DNA from 2 places in the Lysinibacillus parviboronicapiens genome. Region 1 is predicted to be linked to the other one. Evidence: predicted binding sites of a transcription regulator. Region 1 holds the regulator's gene; the other holds the start of a gene.
The links. Region 1 encodes Rex, which represses fermentation and respiration genes when NADH is low (regulators of the CRP and FNR family bind a similar motif). Its sites were predicted from a motif close to TTGTGAAATATTTCACAA; they were not measured.

Region 1 (4,404 bases):
TTTTTTTGCAAGCCAGAACTTCGAAAAATTTTGTTTTCTTTCCATATTCCTCTACAATAGAAAGGAAGCATATGAATGGAAAGGATTTTGTCAGTGAATAATTCTCTAAAAGGTATTAACCATAAAAAAACGGCTCTTTATGTTTTAATCATTTACATTATCATGCAGTTGTCAGGCAGATGGCTCATTTTGCCGTTCCACAAAGTTGTGATGAGTACGACGGGTTTACCTGCTGCGCAGGCGGCCCCAATAACGCAAGGTTGGTATATCGCGCTTAGCTTTGCCATTGCTTTGATTCTAAGTTTAATTTTAACATCTCGTGACAAATCATTTTGGGATGTCTATCAAGGTAAAAAGGAAACAATACCACTAACAATTATGTGGGGTATTTTAGGTTTCTTCCTTGTATTTTTCGGACAAATGATCGGTGCAGCTATTGAAATGGCCATATTTGGCATCGAAGGCGGCTCACAAAACACAGCTGATATTGTTGCTATTGCCAAAGGTGCCCCAATCGCTATTTTAGCTATTGTTGTATTTGGACCTATTTTGGAGGAGTTCGTCTTCCGCCGTGTTATTTTTGGCTCGCTTGTCCAAACAACGAACTTCTGGGTAGCGGCCATCGTGAGTGCCATTTTCTTCGCGCTCATTCACTTCGATTTTTCACATATCTTGCTCTATACCATTTGTGGTTTGATCTTTGCTTTTTTATATCACAAAACAAAAAGAATCTGGACATCAATCATCGCACATGTAATGTTAAATGGATTTGTGACACTCGTACAATTCTATGCAGAACCACTACAAAAGTTTCTTGAAGAACTAGAAAAAATGCAATAATTTTTTTAACCGCTCTGGTTTTTCTAATATCCGAGCGGTTTTTCTATTGCTGGGTACTAATATAACGTATGCTAAGCAATAAAAGACTATCAGCGCATTCTATTATTAGAACGGTGTGAAATACCCGAGCCCTATTTAATAACTACCATCCCCTAAATAACAAAAAGCCCGGTGCATCTAGAATGCAACGAGCTATCATGAGTTAACTATTATTTTAATTCTTCAATTTGTCGGCGCTGTTGCTCAAGAGCTTCTTCAACCTGACGCTTTTGCTCAGCCTCTTGTTCTTCCTTCAAACGAATTTCTTCTGATTTTAAATATTTCTTATAGCCAACACGTGAAATCATGATACTAACTTCATAAAGCATAAATAACGGTACTGAAACCATTAAATGTGATCCTAATTCAGGTGGAGCTATCAATGCAGCACAGACAAACAGTGCAAAATAAGAATATTTTCGAATACGTATTAGTAAATTAGGACTTAATAAGCCTATACGTGAAAAGAACAATACCACAATAGGCAGTTGGAACAGAAAACCAAAAGGTATTGTAAGTTTAAATAAAAATGAGAAATATTCATGTACACCTATTACCTGAGTAATTTCAAGTTCCCCAGATAAATTCATCATAAACTTCATGACATATGGGAACAGTAAAAAATAAGAAAAAGATAATCCGGCAATAAATAAAATAAACGAATATGGTATATAACTTAGTGTTGCTTTACGCTCTACCTCACGGAGACCTGGGCTAATAAATGCCCATAATTGATACATTAACACTGGTGAAGAGAGAATAAACGCAAGTAAAAAAATCACTTGAAAATATATAGCAAGTGGTGTCGTCACATCAAATGCATGGAGTTCTAAATTATATGATTTACCTGTATCTTGAATATACTTTACAAGTGGTTTTGCAACAAAGAAGCTTCCAATCATCGCTAGCGCAAAGAAAACGGCAACAATGAAAAGCCGTTTTCTTAATTCTTCTATATGTTGAATGACAGTTAGATCTTTTGGATTCATTCCTCAAACATCCTAACTTACTTATCTAGTTCTTTCTTTTTCTTGTCATCATCTTCATCGTCTGCTAATCCTTTAGTAGCATTTTTGAATTCACGAAGAGTTGAACCGAATGCTTTACCTAGCTCCGGTAACTTCTTAGGACCAAAAATTAATAAAGCAACAACACCGATAATAATGAGGCTCATAGGACCAATACCACCCACTAAAGCCACCTCCTCTTTATATCCACCATTTTAACGCATATTTCGTCATTTTGCTAACTAATTATATGTGAAAGTTTTTCGTCTAGATATCTTTAAACCGTTGAATCTAGCACCGTGATTTGACAAAAATTCCAATCCTCTATGTAATCTCTATTCTTCCTGATTACGTATTAAATAAATTAATGCCTGCAATTCTACCGACAAATCAATTGTTAACAGTTGCATCTTCTCCGGTACCGTAATGCGCTCTGGCGTAAAATTTAATATACCCTTGGCATTCATCGCCGCTAATCGGTCAGCCATTTTTTGTGCTGAGCGTGGTGATACCGTTAATATTGCAAGTTCCGCGCCGTATTCCGCATACTTTTCTTCTAATAAATCAGGGTGATAAACAGGAATATTACTTGTCATTTTCCCCTCTTTTGGTGCCTTTGAATCAAATGCAACCACAATATGTGTATTATGATTTTTCTGGAAATTATACTTTAATAACGCATTACCTAAATTCCCTACACCAATTAACGCCACTTTTGTTGTTTCATGCTGATCAAGTGTTTGGCTAAAAAACGTTAATAAATGCTGTACATCATAGCCATATCCTTTTTTGCCCAGCGCTCCGAAATAAGAAAAGTCACGGCGAATAGTTGCAGAGTCAATTTTCATTGCTTCACTCAGTTCCTTCGACGAGATACGTTCCATACCCTCTTGTGCAAAGTTTTGGATAAATCGATAGTAAAGAGGAAGTCTTTTGGTTGTGGCTTGTGGAATTTTCACATCTTGTTTCAAACTTTTTCCTCCTTATAAACACATCAAATTCGCCTCAGCGGATTTGAATACTGATTTTGAAACATGCTTATACGATTAAAATTTTTGACATCCACTGGGGGATTTCCCTTTAGTTAGTGGCGTCTATTACGCCACTAACTAAAGGGAAATCGTTTCAATCTTACATGACAGCTCGGAATAAGTAAAGCACTGACATTGCAAGCAAATCTCCCATCTATTACACTAAGAAGGAATTGAGGTGTCAAGAATGATTGTATTACAAGTCAATCAACTATATAAATCCTTCATTGCAGATGAAATTTTAAGTGGCGTAAAACTAGAAGTTCAACACCGTGATCGCGTAGCATTAGTAGGGCGCAACGGCGCTGGTAAATCCACTTTACTAAAAATAATTGCTGGTCAAATGTCGTATGACTCTGGTGATATCATTATTCCAAAGGGTGTACAAATCGGATATTTAGAACAACATGCTGGGCTAAACTCTACATTATCTATTTGGGACGAAATGATGACAATTTTCGAAGCGCTTCATGCACAAGAGAAGACTTTACGTTCCCTAGAACAACAAATGGCTGACCCAGCTGTTTATGAAAATGCCGATATGTACGCCAAAGTTATGTCCGAGTATGACCAATTACAGCACGATTTTAAGGATGCAGGCGGTTATCAATATGAATCAGATACTCGTTCTGTACTTCACGGTATGCAGTTTTATCCTGAAGACTATGATAAAGCTATTAGCTCGCTATCAGGGGGACAGCGTACACGTTTAGCACTTGCAAAACTCCTTCTGAGCAAACCTGACTTATTAATTCTCGATGAGCCAACTAACCATTTAGATATTGAGACACTGTCATGGTTAGAGACATATTTAAAAGGCTATGAAGGCGCGATTTTAATTGTTTCTCATGACCGTTATTTCTTAGACCAAGTGGTTTCGATTGTCTATGAAGTCTCTCGTCATCGTGTGACAAAGTATCCTGGAAACTATAGTGCCTATTTAGACGAAAAAGCGAAAAACTATGAGCGTGACATGAAGATGTTTGAGCGTCAACAGGATGAGAAGGCTAAGCTTGAGGACTTTATCCAAAAAAATATAGCGCGTGCCTCTACGACAAAAATGGCTCAAAGCCGTCGTAAAATGCTCGAACGTACAGAATGGATGGACTCTCCCGATGGCGATGAAAAATCTGCTAGCTTCGGCTTTACGATTGACCGCCAAAGTGGAAACGATGTGTTGTCAATTGATGGATTAGCTGTTGGTTACGGGGAGAAGCAAATTTCAAGTGGTATTTCACTGCGTACTTTCCGGGAGGATCGGATTGCACTCGTAGGTCCAAATGGTGTCGGTAAATCGACTTTACTAAAAACCATTGTGAAGGATTTGCCAGCTCTCGCAGGGGAAATTCGCTACGGTACGAATGTACAGATTAGCTATTATGATCAAGAACAAGCGAAACTTTCGAGCAATAAAAGTGTCTTAAAAGAGCTGTGGGATGAATGGCCATTAATGAATGAAAAGGATATTCGTACTGTTCTTGGCCGCT
Region 2 (4,404 bases), 120 kb from region 1:
AAACAGGTTACAGCAGCATTGCAATAAAGAGTAACTAAAATCGTAGCTTACAATAGCTTCATCTAGAGTGATGGAAGGTATTTTAACAGCCGTTATTTCTAGAAGAAGCAATGCAACATTTCAACAAATAATACGTTGAATGAAATAGAATCTAATGAAGCAGGAAGGTATGTTATGAAACGAGCAAGAATCATTTATAATCCTACATCTGGACGTGAAGCGTTTAAAAAGCATCTACCAGAAGTATTAGAAAAACTTGAGGTAGCTGGCTATGAGACATCATGTCACGCAACAACATGCGAAGGTGATGCAACACATGCAGCAAGAAACGCAGTAGAACGCGGCTTTGACATTATTGTAGCTGTTGGTGGAGATGGTACGCTAAATGAAGTTGTTTCTGGTGTGAGTCAATTTGAAAAACGCCCAAAAGTTGGTCTCATTCCAATGGGCACAACCAATGATTTTGCGCGTGCCGTGCATATTCCAAGAAATATTGATGAAGCCGTTGAAATCATTATTAAAGGCGATACGTTACCGGTTGATGTTGGATTACTAAATGGAGAACGCTATTTCATCAATATTGCTGCAGGTGGGCGTATTACAGAGCTAACCTATGAAGTGCCAAGCAAAATGAAAACGATGCTAGGGCAACTAGCTTATTATTTAAAAGCAGTTGAAATGATTCCATCTATTAAAGCATCACATATGCGCATCGAATATGATGGTGAGGTATTTGATGGAGATGCAATGATGTTTTTATGTGGCTTAACAAATTCAGTAGGTGGCTTTGAAAAATTAGCACCTGATGCGAGCATTAATGATGGATATTTCACATTACTTGTATTGAAAAAGGTGAGTTTACCTGAATTTATTCAGCTCGCCGCAATGGCATTAAGAGGCGAACATTTAAATGATGATCGTGTTATTTACAAAAAGGCAAGTGTCGTTAAGGTAACTACTGAAAATGAAGTTCATTTAAACCTAGATGGGGAATATGGTGGAGATGCGCCTGCAACTTTTGAAAATTTAAAGCGCCATATTGAAATATTTGTACCTATAGAAGATATTCGTGAGGAAGACCGTATTTAATTTATCAGTGGGGCTGCCTAAAAAGTCCTTTAAACCATAATATCTGGTTCATTGTTTATCAATGCAAAGTACCGAACGACAGGTAAAGATACAGCAAGACATCATCAATTCTCTATAAATTGGGGATTGTGAACGAATTAAGAAAAATGTTTGGCGAATGTGCGTATATTACATGAACAATATTTGAAACCTTTATAATAGGCCGAAATTTCGGTCCATTATAAAGGTTTTTTTCGTTGCAATAGTGGAAAATGTGGGTAAGGGAAAGGGAAAGGAAGTGTTGCCTTTGTATAAGTCACAAGAAAAAAAGCTTATGTGGTTAAGTTTTGGCGTTGCAATTATAATGCTACTTTCTATACTTGGCAAAGTATTTGGAAGTTAGGAGGGCAAAGAAATGGTGAATGAATCAGCAGTCTTTTGGAGTAGGGCATTAACGGAACTAACCTTATCGTTCCATATTATTTACGCAACGATAGGTGTAGGAGTACCGTTAATGATCATGATTGCGCAATGGACTGGATATAAAAAGAATGATGAGCATTACATTTTACTGGCGAGACGTTGGGCGAGAGGCTTCGTTATTACAGTTGCAGTAGGAGTCGTAACAGGAACTGCGATTGGCTTGCAATTATCATTACTATGGCCGAATTTTATGCAACTAGCAGGCCAAACAATTGCTTTACCTCTATTTTTGGAAACGTTCGCATTTTTCTTTGAAGCTATTTTCTTAGGCATATACTTATACACTTGGGATCGCTTCGACAGTCAGAAAAAGCATATGCTGTTACTGATTCCAGTTGCAGTTGGTGCTTCCATGTCGGCAGTATTTATTACCATTGTGAATGCGTTTATGAACGCACCACAAGGTTTTGACATTGTTGACGGGCAGCTTGTTAATATTCAACCCTTTATAGCGATGTTTAACCCAGCTATGCCAACAAAGGTAGCCCATGTACTTGTTACAGCATATATGACAGCAGCATTTGTTTTAGCTGCCATTGCAGGTTATCGTATGTTAAAAGGTTCGAATCATATATATCATAAAAAAGCATTGTTATTACTTATGAAAGTTGGTTTAGTTTTCTCAATAGCAGCAGCCATTATCGGTGACTTCTCAGGAAAGTATTTAGCAGAATACCAACCAGAAAAATTAGCGGCAGCTGAGTGGCATTTTGAAACTGAAGATAAAGCATCACTTATCTTACTTGGAATAATGCAGGATGGGGAAGTTAAATATGCCATTAAAGTACCTTATGCTTTAAGTATTTTAGCGCATAATAATCCAATGGCAGAAGTTATCGGCTTAGATCAATTTGCAGAAGAGGATCGCCCTCCGCTGTATATTCACTATTTATTTAATATCATGGTCTTTATTGGCATGTTTATGATGTTAGTATCACTACTTTATGTGTTAGGGAAAGCACGTGGTTGGCAATTCATCCATGCACGATGGTATCGCTGGATTATCGTTGCTGGCGGTCCGCTGTCAATTATTGCGATTGAAGCGGGTTGGTGGCTTGCGGAAGTTGGGCGTCAACCATGGATTTTATACGGATTGATGCGTACACCAGAAGGCGCTACAACAAGCGATCATGTGGATCTAATGATGCTCTTGTTCTCAGGCGTATATGCTGTCTTAGGCATCGGGAGTATCGTCGTATTGATTCGTATGTTTAAAAAGAACCCAATCGAACGTGAGATTGAAGATCGCCATTCTGAAAAAGGCGGTGATATTCTATGACACTAGAGATACTAGGAATTTCGGTATTGTGGATTTTCTTATTTGGCTATGTGATTGTTGCATCAATAGATTTTGGCGCAGGATTTTTTAATGCATATAGTTTACTCATCGGGAAAAATCACATTTTGACGAATATTATTAAACGGTATTTATCGCCGGTGTGGGAAGTTACAAATGTCTTTTTAGTATTCTTCTTTGTTGGGATCGTCGGATTTTTCCCACAAACAGCCTTCTATTATGGAACAATATTACTTATACCCGTTAGTATTTCGTTGGTTTTGTTAGCAATTCGAGGCTCCTACTATGCGTTTGAGGCATATGGTTCACGTGGACATATCGGTTACACACTAACGTATGGTGTGGCAGGTTTACTCATTCCCGCCTCACTTTCTGTTGTCTTTGCGATTGCAGGGGGTGGCTATGTGGATATTGTCAATGAACAACCAGTGCTGAATTATTTTACATTGTATACTAGTACATTTGCTTGGAGCATCGTTGTCCTGAGTATTGCCGCGGTATTGTATATATCAGCCGTGTTCTTAACGTGGTACGCCCATAAGGCAAATGATAAGGAAGCAACAAATTTAATGCGAAAATATGCCCTTATTTGGGCCCTTCCTTTAATGATTAGTGCACTTGGAATCATGTATGAAATGAAATCCATCAATCCAGAAAGTTATAGCCATATGGTAAATTTATGGTGGATGTTCGCTATTTCAGCGATACTATTTATCATTACGGTGGGATTATTATGGATGCGTAAAAATTACGGGCTTGCTGTAGGGCTTTTAATTGCACAATTTGCAGTGGCCTTCTTTGCGTACGGTATTGCTCAATATCCTTATTTACTGTATCCATACTTAACAATTTATGATGGCTTTACGAGCACACAAATGGCGATTGCATTAATCATTGCCTTTATTTTAGGATTATGTCTGCTCATTCCATCCTTGTATTTATTGTTGAAACTATTCTTGTTCAACAAAAATTATGTAACAGGAAAAGAAGACAATCACGCATAGGAGGTTGTGGTTATGGATAAGTTTATTATTTTTTATGCTCCGTTTATAGTCGTTATTATCGGCATTGTAGTTGCTTTTTGGTGGGCACCAAAAGACCGCCATGCCACGAAAAACGTGGGAGAGAGTCGCGAATAGCGGCTCTTTTTTAGCTCTAGTTATGTAAATGAACGTATAGCTTATTCACTGCTCGGATGATGGTGGGGACCGCTCGGGTAGAGCTTCATAACGCTCAGGTCGTTAGATTTACTTTCCAGCTATACCTAAGAAATTCAAGTCTTGTTCTTTTTTCATCCGCCACTGCATGCTACAATAAGGAGATTGAAATGGAGGATGTTCGAATGTCAGCACCCGTAAAAAAGAATGATCGACTCACAGTTTATATAGAAGATTTAACACATGATGGTAATGGCGTGGCTAAAGTCGATGGCTATCCGTTATTTATTCAAGGCGCTCTTCCCAACGAAACGACAGAGGTGCATGTGTTAAAAACATTAAAAAACTATGGCTTTGCCAAAGTCATAGAAATTTTAAAGCCCTCAGCAGACCGTGTAG

Region 2: the regulator Rex is predicted to act here: its motif matches at 1,216-1,233, upstream of C9J31_RS20540 (cytochrome ubiquinol oxidase subunit I).

Annotation. Positions count from the first base shown of each region.
Region 1 covers NZ_CP073713.1:4,359,155-4,363,558, forward strand. Annotated here, with positions in the region: gene C9J31_RS21035 (CPBP family intramembrane glutamic endopeptidase) at 76-840, shown strand; gene tatC (twin-arginine translocase subunit TatC) at 1,050-1,868, opposite strand; gene C9J31_RS21045 (twin-arginine translocase TatA/TatE family subunit) at 1,886-2,071, opposite strand; gene C9J31_RS21050 (redox-sensing transcriptional repressor Rex) at 2,222-2,857, opposite strand; gene C9J31_RS21055 (ABC transporter ATP-binding protein) at 3,105-4,404, shown strand, end outside.
Region 2 covers NZ_CP073713.1:4,240,334-4,244,737, reverse strand. Annotated here, with positions in the region: gene C9J31_RS20550 (thioredoxin family protein) at 1-27, shown strand, start outside; gene C9J31_RS20545 (diacylglycerol kinase) at 175-1,089, shown strand; gene C9J31_RS20540 (cytochrome ubiquinol oxidase subunit I) at 1,484-2,830, shown strand; gene C9J31_RS20535 (cytochrome d ubiquinol oxidase subunit II) at 2,827-3,852, shown strand; gene cydS (cytochrome bd oxidase small subunit CydS family protein) at 3,865-3,987, shown strand; gene rlmD (23S rRNA (uracil(1939)-C(5))-methyltransferase RlmD) at 4,191-4,404, shown strand, end outside.